One region of the Streptomyces sp. NPDC085946 genome, then DNA from elsewhere that is predicted to be linked to it. Evidence: riboswitches for the same ligand, from Rfam matches in the RefSeq annotation. Region 1 holds a riboswitch; each other region holds the start of a gene.
What was found. Region 1 has a riboswitch for cyclic di-AMP ahead of ACIF8T_RS15495 (M23 family metallopeptidase). Riboswitches for the same ligand answer to the same signal wherever they lie in the genome.

Region 1 (2,189 bases):
GCCGACCCGCGGCCGGTGCCGCCGGTCACCGCCGACGACACCGGACGCGTCGTCATCGTGGACCGTCCCGGCGCCGTCCAGACGCAGCTGCTGATCGGCCGGATCGGCCCGGACCGGCACGACCGCGTCTGGCCCGCGCAGGTGCTCGGCACGTACTGCCTCGGCGGCACCCTCACCTCCCGCCTGGACCGCGTCCTGCGCGAGGAGAAGGGCTACACCTACGGCGTGCGGTCGTTCGCGCAGGTTCTGCGCTCCACCCCGGAGGGCACGGGTGCCGCGATGCTCGCCATCAGCGGCTCGGTGGACACCCCGAACACCGGCCCCGCCCTGCAGGACCTGTGGGCGGTGCTGCGCACGCTGGCCGCGGAAGGGCTCACCGACGCCGAGCGCGACGTGGCCGTGCAGAACCTGGTGGGGGTGGCGCCGCTGAAGTACGAGACCGCGGCGGCCGTCGCGAGCACGCTGGCCGACCAGGTCGAGCAGCACCTGCCCGACGACTACCAGGCCTCGCTGTACCGGCAGCTCGCCGCGACCGGCACCGTGGAGGCCACCGCGGCGGCCGTGAGCGCCTTCCCGGTGGACCGGCTGGTGACCGTCCTCGTCGGCGACGCGAGCCGCATCGAGGAGCCCGTGGCGGCCCTCGGCATCGGCGAAGTCACCGTGGTCCCCGCCGAGTAGGGGCACGTGCGCGGGGAGCCCTGGTGACACGGAGTCGCCAGGGCTTCCTTATGCCCGAATTGGGGCAGGAGTTGCCTGTCTGGCCTGTGGGATGCGCTACAAAAGCCGCGATTCGTTTGGGAATTGAAAGTCGGCCCGCTTAGCTTCGTCCCGGCTGTTCGTCAGGCAGTGCGCCGCACCCGCGGCAGCGGGCAGTCATCGCCGAGTCCCCGTACGGCGCGAGCCAGGGGAGCCGGGGACCCATCGCACCACGTCCCCCGGGGTGAATCGGACGCCCGCGCGAGCCGCGAGGGGGTCCGTAGGAGACCTTCCTGCTCCGAACCCGTCAGCTAACCCGGTAGGCGAGAAGGAAGGAAAGGACCCACACACTTCATGGCGTTCACCCGCGCCACCGGGAAGCACCGCCGTCCCAGCCGCGTGCAGCGCGGCACCGCCCGCGCGGCGGGCGTCGCCGCCCTCGCCACCACCGGCGTGGTCGGCTCCGTCGCGGCCCCGGCCTTCGCCGCCTCCGAGCCCGTCGTCGAGCAGACCGCGCTCACCCCCGTCGTCACCATCGGCGACTCCGTGGCCGAGCAGGTCGACGCCCAGGCCGCCGCCCAGAAGCAGGCCGCCGAGGAGGCCGAGGCCGAGCGCAGGGCCGCCGAGGAGGCCGCGCGCGAGAAGGCCGCCGCGGCCGCCGAGAAGGCCCGTGAGGCCAAGGAGCGCGCCGCCCGGGAGGCCGAGCGCAAGCGCCTCAACACGTTCGTGTCGCCCATCGCCGGCTCCTACGTCTCCACCGGCTACCGGGCCGGCGGCGCCGTCTGGTCCTCCGGCAGCCACACCGGCGTCGACTTCCACGCCGCGAGCGGCACCCCCGTCCAGGCGGTCGGCATGGGCACCGTCGTCGAGGCCGGCTGGGGCGGGGCCTACGGCAACCAGGTCGTCATCCGGATGAACGACGGCACCTACACCCAGTACGGGCACCTGTCGTCGGTCGGCGTCACGGTGGGCCAGCAGGTCGTCCCCGGCCAGCGGATCGGCCTGTCCGGCGCGACCGGCAACGTCACCGGCGCGCACCTGCACTTCGAGGCCCGTACGAGCGCCGAGTACGGCTCGGACATCGACCCCGTCGCCTACCTCCGCGCGCACGGCGTGAACCTCTGAGACGAGCTCCGTCCCGGCGCGCGCACGCCGGCGGACGCCCGCTCCGCACGGCCCCGGCTCCCCGAGCCGGGGCTTTCGCCGTTCCGGAACGGCCGGCCGAAACGGCCGGTTGTCCAAAAAATATCCATGGATTCCGGCCCGCCGTCGGAAATTCCGGCTCATTGCAATAGAGTCACGGAACACGCGTCCATCGTCGACGTTTCACGGGGATTAAGGCGGAGGTCGGTCATGCGTATTCCGGCGCACTCGGTGTGCACGGCGATCCGGGACGACATCGTCGCGGGTGTCTACGAGCGCGGCAGCCGGCTCACCGAGGAACTGCTCGCCCGCCGCTACGGCGTCTCGCGCGTGCCCGTCCGGGAGGCCCT
Region 2 (2,189 bases), on a different contig from region 1:
ACCGCGCGCTCGGTGGTCGGCGGCCTGGCGACGGTCACCATGTCGGGGCCCGGGACGGTGGAACTCCAGCCGTGCGGCGTCACCAAGGCGACCGGCCTGGCGCTGGCCGCCGACCACCTGGGGCTGAGCGCGGAGCGGACCATCGCCTTCGGCGACATGCCCAACGACATCCCCATGTTCGACTGGGCGGCCCGCGGCGTCGCCATGGCCAACGCCCATCCCGAGCTCAAGGCCGTCGCCGACGAGATCACGGCATCGAACGAGGACGACGGCATCGCCGTCGTCCTCGAACGGCTCTTCGGCGGCGTCCCGGCGGTCCTCTAGGCGGAAGCCCCGGGCGCCGGGACTCAGTACGCGCCGAAGACGTTGTCGATCGAGCCGTACCGCTGGGCCGCGTAGTTGCAGGCCGCGGTGATGTTGGCGACCGGGTCGTACGGGTCCCAGGACGTGCCGGGCACGTGGTAGGCCTGGAAGGTCGGGTCGATCACCTGGAGCAGGCCCTTGGAGGGGGTGCCGGCGGCGGCGTTGGAGTCCCAGTTGTTGATGGCCAGCGGGTTGCCGGAGGACTCGCGCATGACGTTGCGGTGGATGCCCTCGTACGTGCCGGGGATCCCGTTGCGCGCCATGACGTCCAGCGACTCGCGGATCCAGCCGTCGAGGTCGTCGGAGTACGTGGTGGCCGCGGCGGGGGCGGCCTCGGCGGCGGGCTCGGTGGCCGCGGCGGGTACGGCCTCGGCGGCGGGCGCGGCGGCGGGCGCGGCCGGCTCGGCGGCCACGGCGGGCTCGGTGCTCCGCGCGGACGAGGGGGTCGCCGTGCCGCCCTGCGCGGCGGCCCCGGAGGCGCCGGAGTCCCCGGCGTCCGCCTGCGACGCCGCGACCTTCAGCTCCAGGCCGGGGTGGATCAGCCGGGGGTTGTCGCCGACGGCGGCGCGGTTGTCCCGGTAGAGCGTGCGCCAGCCGCCGGACACGTCGTGCCGCTCGGCGATCCGGTACAGGGTGTCGCCCTTGACCACGGTGTACGTCAGGGACGGGGACGCCTGGTCGGCCCCGGCCGTCCGCGACACGGCGGCGGCGGGCGCGGACGGGGACGGCTCGGCGGCGTGCGCGGCGGCCGCTCCCAGGAGGGGGAGCGAGAGCGCGGCGGTGCCGGTGCCGGCGGCGACGACGCCGCGGGTGAACGGGTTGCGGCCGGGACGGCGGTGCTTGCCTCGTGCGGGCATGGCGATGTTCCTCTCCGACGCCTGCGAGGTGAGCTGTCGGGTTCGGGCGGGGAGGTGCCCGGCCGCGTGGTGGCGGCTTCACCCCGAGCCGTTCCGGTGCGATGCCCGGTCCGGCGGCTTACCTGGGTCCCCCGCTCCTGCCGTGCGTGAGTGAAGTGGTCGATAGGGGGCACGGGCGGTGGCAGGATTCGGCGTCCGCCCGGCAGGCCCGGAACGTATGCGAGAGCACATGTCGGGAACAAGCGGCGACATCACAGAAGTCGCCGTTTGATCTTTCGATGGGGTTTATGGGGTGCTTGATCCTTTGCTCTCGCGACGCTCAACTGGCGTTTCGGGCAAGGCGGAAAGGCACCTTGTGTCCGACTGGGGCGAATGGTGCCCGAGTGACTCACTTCACTGATCACAAAAGTGATGGGCATTTCCCCTCTAGGGGAATTCATTTGCCATTTGCGGCAAATCGGACAGGGTGCCGGGATACCCGTCCGCGGTGGTGTTCCGGCGAACCGATCGAAAACATTCCGGACGTGATCCGACACGGTCCGGCCCGGCGTGGACGTCTCCCGGTCGATCGACGTCGAGACTGGGGACGTGGGCGCTGGCGGTGATCGAAACGTGACCGGATACGCTGACTTGAGTGAGGGCAGCGACCTATCGACAAACCGCGTAATCGCCAGTAGACACCAGCAGACAGGAGACCCCTCGTGACCGTCGTCGGGCCGTTCGGGCTGAGCGTGCGGGACCAGGCTCTGGAAGCCGATGTCCAGGCCGGGTTGACGGCTGTCGAGGAAGGGCTGCTCGAGGCCACCAAGAGCGAGGTGCCCTTCATCACGGAGGCCGCCCAGCACCTGGTGCGCGCCGGCGGCAAGCGGTTCCGGCCGCTGCTCGTGATGCTCTCCGCGCAGTTCGGCGACCGGCACGCGCCGGGGATCGTGCCGTCGGCCGTGGTGGTGGAACTGACCCACCTCGCGA
Region 3 (2,189 bases), on a different contig from region 1:
GGCCGTCGGCGACGGCGGGACGGCGGCCGAGGACCGTCGTCGCCACCGCGTGCCGGCCGGGGAGCCGGGCGGACGCCGCCGCCCCGCACCCCGCCGCCGGCGGCGGACCGACGGCTCCCGGGCCTCGGGGCGCGGCGGCGTGGCGCTCAGGCGTGACGGTTCGGGGCCGGTGCGGGCCGGCTCCGTCTCGGTGCCGGAGCCCGCGCGCCCCGGGGGAGCAGCCCTGACGGCCCGGCCCCGGCCCCCGCGGACCAGGAAGGCCTCCGTAGCGGCGGCGGCACCGCCGGCCCGGCCGGTCGCCACGTCCGCGAGCACGACCGGTGCGACCGACCCGCTGAAGGAGGACACCGGCACGACCGGACCGGGGCGGCGAGGTGCCGCGCCGGACCGCGGGGGAGCACGGGTGCCCGCTCGTGCCCGGATCCCGTTCTGGAGGGGGCGGCGGCGCGCCGGGCACGCGCCGCCGCCTCCGCAAGGCTTACTTCACCCGGCCGTACCACACGCTCTTCGTCCAGATCTTCTGCAGTCGCACGACGTCCCCGGTCTTGGGGGCGTGCCAGATCTTGCCCGAACCGGCGTAGATGCCGACGTGGTAGACGTTGCTCCCCGAGTGGAAGAACACCAGGTCGCCCGCCTTGCGGCTCGAGGCGGAGATGTGGCGCGTCTTGTTGTACTGCTGGGCAGCCGTGCGGGGCAGCTTCTTGCCCGCCTTCTTGAACGAGTACAGCGTCAGTCCCGAGCAGTCGAACCTGCTCGGACCCGTAGCCCCCCACTTGTAGGGCGACCCCTTCTTGGAGGCCGCGACCTGGAGTGCCTTGGTCGCCGGCGAGGCGGCTTCCGCCTCCGACGCGAAGCCGGGCGCCACGATCGAGCCGCCCACGGCGGCGATGGTCAGGGCCGAGGCCGTACCGGCCCGGGCCATGAGCGACGGGACACGATTGAGCGCAGTCATGCGCAACCCTTCGTCAGCCGCCTGTGAAGGATGACCTGTCGGATTCGGGCTGGCGAAGTTGCCCGGCCGCAAGCGAGCTTGCGGCTTCACCCCAAGGGCTGCTCGGAACTGGCGCTCCGGCGACCCGTCGTGCTTGGGTCCTCCACTCCTGCCGATCCACTCCTGTCGACCGGTCATCCGGGCGGCGGCAGGACTCGGCGTCCGCCCGGATCGCCCCGCCGCGGTGGCGGGGGCTTGTCGTCAGACAGGGATCTTCCTTCATGGATGTGCGAATATCCCAACGGAACCAGGGATTTGTGTTGTTACTCACCACTCACCCGTTCGGGTGGACACCCCTGCGTTCGGGTCACCGTCCCGGCACCCGAGGAGCCCCGGACCAGCGGCGGAATGTCCCATTCCGCCTGGCGGCCAGGCATGTTGCGCAAGCTCAGAGGGTCGAAAGCAGTAGCTGTAAATACCTCGGAAGGGGGTACGTCGTTCGGCCGGTTCGGCGTGGCGCGGGATGTCCGGCCGTCGAGGCGGCGCCCCGGCCGGTGGGGGAGCGTCAGGCGCCGGTCTCCGGAGGCACGGTGACCCGCGCGGTGCGCCGTTCGCCGTCCAGGACCCGCAGCGCCCGGGCCAGTGTCGCGGCGTGCACCTCGGTCTCGCCGCGCCGGTGCATCAGGGTGAGGGCGTCGCGCAGGGCGGTCGCCTTGCCGACGAGGGCCTGCGCCGCGCGCAGCCCGCGGTAGGTGTCGCCCGGCACGGCCGGGTTGATGCGCCCGAGCAGGTCCACGACGTCGAGGTAACGGTCGATCAACTCGGCCTCGGCGCTCGTCAGCGCGGGCATCGGCGGCTGGTCCGGCTGCACCGGCGGCTCACCTCCCGCCGGGCGCGGGACGCGCGCCCGCGCGGTCGGGGACGACCCGGGCGGCCGGCCCGCGGGCCGCCGCCTCCCGGGCGTCGAGGGCCTTCTCCCGCCCGGTGTCCGCGGTCCCCCGCTCCCGGGCGCGGTCCGTGTGCCGCGCGGGCATCTCCTGCGGGCACGCCCGCACGCGGCGCGCCTCCCCGGCCCGGTCGGCCGGGCCGGGCTGACGGAGCACCACGCCTGCGCCCGGCGGGACCGGCCGCTTGCCCGGCGTGCCCGCCGCCGGCGGCGCCGCGGCCGTCGCGCCTCCCCGGCCCGGGCGGACCGGCTCCGCGCCGCAGCCCACGGACCGGACCGTGTCGTACACGGCCGCCATCGCGTGGAACGAGC
Region 4 (2,189 bases), on a different contig from region 1:
GACCAGGGGGTCGGCGCCTGGCGCACCTGCGGACTGCTCGCCGGCCTGGAGAAGGACTCGGCCTCGGTCGAGGTCGACACCGGGGTGGCGAAGGACGCGACCGGTACTTCTGGTTCGCCCAGTTCGTCCGGTCTGACCGATTCCTCCAAGTCCTCGGCTTCCCCGGATCCGGCCGAATCCACCGAGGGCGCGGATTCCTCCGGTTCCGCCGGGGCCTCCACCGCTTCTCCCTCGGCGTCCGCCTCCCCGTCGGTGTCGCCGTCATCTGACGATGTGTCGGACAAGAAGGGCAAAACGTCCAAGTCGGACGCTTCGCGTGACGACGTGGCGGAATCCGGGAGTCCGTCCGCGGCCGCGCCGGAGGGCGACGCGCCGGCCAAGTCCGTCCAGGGCGACGGCTCTTCCGCGCCGGCCGACACCGCGACGACGGGCACCGGCCGGCACCGCGGCCCCAGCGCCGAGGAGAGCGCACAGGAGGCCCGTACGGCCGAGGCGGCGGGGCGGCACGCCTCGCGCGACGACGGTGCCGCGCGCGGCGGGGTGAACGGCTCCTACACCGTGCGCGCCGGCGACAGCCTCTGGTCCATCGCCGACTCCCTTGACTACGACGGCGGATGGAACGCGCTCTACGCCGGGAACGAGCAGGTCGTGGGGGCCGACCCGGACCTCATCCAGCCCGGTCAGGCGCTCGAGGTCGAGACCGGAGCGGACGAAAAGTAGTAATCGGACAGCGGGAGTTGGCGCCACGATTCGCACTGAATGTCCCATATAAGTGCGGTGAGAGATAGATCTCAGAAGCCCTGATCGTCTTTGAAATTCCGCGGATCGCGTGTCTACGGTCGAGACCGCTCGCCATCGCGGGCCCCGGCCGCCGCAACGCCGAATCCTGCCAGCGGCTGCCCGGGAACAGTCGTCGCGTCAAGCGCCGTGGGCAGGAGCGGGGGACCCAAGGTAGGTGCCAGGCCCAGCACTTGAGGCTGAGTCCGGCTAGGGGTGAAGCCGCGTCCCGTGAGGGGCGCGGCCGGGCAACTCAACCGGCCCGAACCCGACAGCTCACCTCGCAGGCGTCGGTGAGGGGATCCATCCATGCTGTTTTCCGGCAAGCACCGTCGTTCGTCCAAGGCCACCCGTGCCATCGCCATGGCGGGTGTCGCCGGCGCGGCCGTCGCCGCCCCGCTGATGGCGGCCGGCAACGCCTCCGCCGCCACCACCGCCGAGTGGGACGCCGTCGCCCAGTGCGAGTCCGGCGGCAACTGGTCCATCAACACCGGCAACGGCTACTACGGCGGCCTGCAGTTCTCCGCGTCCACCTGGGCCGCCTACGGCGGCACCCAGTACGCCGCCACGGCCGACCAGGCCAGCAAGGCGCAGCAGATCACGATCGCCGAGAAGGTGCTCGCGGGCCAGGGCAAGGGCGCCTGGCCGGTCTGCGGCAAGAACCTGTCGGGCGCCGCCTACGACGGCGGTTCCGCCGCCGGCACCACCGACAGCTCCGCCGGCACCGAGAGCTCTGGCAGCTCCGACAGCTCCGCCGGCACCACCGAGACGCGCGAGGCCGAGCAGCAGCCGGCCTCCCGCTCCGCCGAGCGCCCGGCGGCCCAGCCGCAGCAGGGCGACAAGACCGTCACCACCCCGACCGGCGAGAAGGTCAAGAAGGGCGACGGCGAGTACAAGGTCGTCAAGGGCGACACCCTCAGCTCCATCGCCGCCGACCGGAACGTCGCGGGCGGCTGGGCGAAGCTGTTCGAGCTGAACGAGGACATCGTCGCGGACGCCGACCTCATCTACCCGGGTCAGCAGCTGCACCTCAAGTAAGAGGCAGCGGCTTCCCGCCCAGCTCCCCGCCCCGGTGCGTGTTCCCCCGTACGCGCCGGGGCGGGGCCGTGCGCGGCGCCGGGTGACGCGAGGGACGGACGGCATCTTTTGTTCCGTACGAAAACAATTTACGCTCTGTTCTGTCCAACAGATGGGTGACCGGCTGGCCGATTACCCGGAGCCCGTTAGGCTCGTCTCGCAGAGCCATCGCGGCCCTGCTCACCCGCGTCACATCCAAGAAGGAGATGCTCGTGCCGTCCATCGACGTCGTCGTAGCCCGGGAAATCCTGGACTCCCGAGGCAACCCCACGGTCGAGGTCGAGGTCGGCCTCGACGACGGCAGCACGGGTCGTGCCGCCGTCCCGTCCGGCGCC

Region 2: it holds a riboswitch for cyclic di-AMP, as region 1 does, so the genes downstream of both, ACIF8T_RS30025 (transglycosylase SLT domain-containing protein) here and ACIF8T_RS15495 (M23 family metallopeptidase) in region 1, are expected to answer to the same signal.
Region 3: it holds a riboswitch for cyclic di-AMP, as region 1 does, so the genes downstream of both, ACIF8T_RS12020 (C40 family peptidase) here and ACIF8T_RS15495 (M23 family metallopeptidase) in region 1, are expected to answer to the same signal.
Region 4: it holds a riboswitch for cyclic di-AMP, as region 1 does, so the genes downstream of both, ACIF8T_RS13915 (transglycosylase family protein) here and ACIF8T_RS15495 (M23 family metallopeptidase) in region 1, are expected to answer to the same signal.

The regions. Positions count from the first base shown of each region.
Region 1 is NZ_JBITSF010000006.1:316,614-318,802, reverse strand. It holds gene ACIF8T_RS15500 (M16 family metallopeptidase) at 1-678, shown strand, start outside; cyclic di-AMP (ydaO/yuaA leader) riboswitch at 868-1,036, shown strand; gene ACIF8T_RS15495 (M23 family metallopeptidase) at 1,051-1,821, shown strand; gene ACIF8T_RS15490 (GntR family transcriptional regulator) at 2,050-2,189, shown strand, end outside.
Region 2 is NZ_JBITSF010000019.1:13,291-15,479, reverse strand. It holds gene ACIF8T_RS30030 (HAD family hydrolase) at 1-324, shown strand, start outside; gene ACIF8T_RS30025 (transglycosylase SLT domain-containing protein) at 348-1,220, opposite strand; cyclic di-AMP (ydaO/yuaA leader) riboswitch at 1,224-1,392, opposite strand; gene ACIF8T_RS30020 (polyprenyl synthetase family protein) at 1,922-2,189, shown strand, end outside.
Region 3 is NZ_JBITSF010000004.1:428,394-430,582, reverse strand. It holds gene ACIF8T_RS12020 (C40 family peptidase) at 479-952, opposite strand; cyclic di-AMP (ydaO/yuaA leader) riboswitch at 956-1,162, opposite strand; gene ACIF8T_RS12015 (hypothetical protein) at 1,497-1,781, opposite strand; gene ACIF8T_RS12010 (ATP-dependent Clp protease proteolytic subunit) at 1,810-2,189, opposite strand, start outside.
Region 4 is NZ_JBITSF010000005.1:369,839-372,027, forward strand. It holds gene ACIF8T_RS13910 (transglycosylase family protein) at 1-720, shown strand, start outside; cyclic di-AMP (ydaO/yuaA leader) riboswitch at 914-1,082, shown strand; gene ACIF8T_RS13915 (transglycosylase family protein) at 1,087-1,815, shown strand; gene eno (phosphopyruvate hydratase) at 2,067-2,189, shown strand, end outside.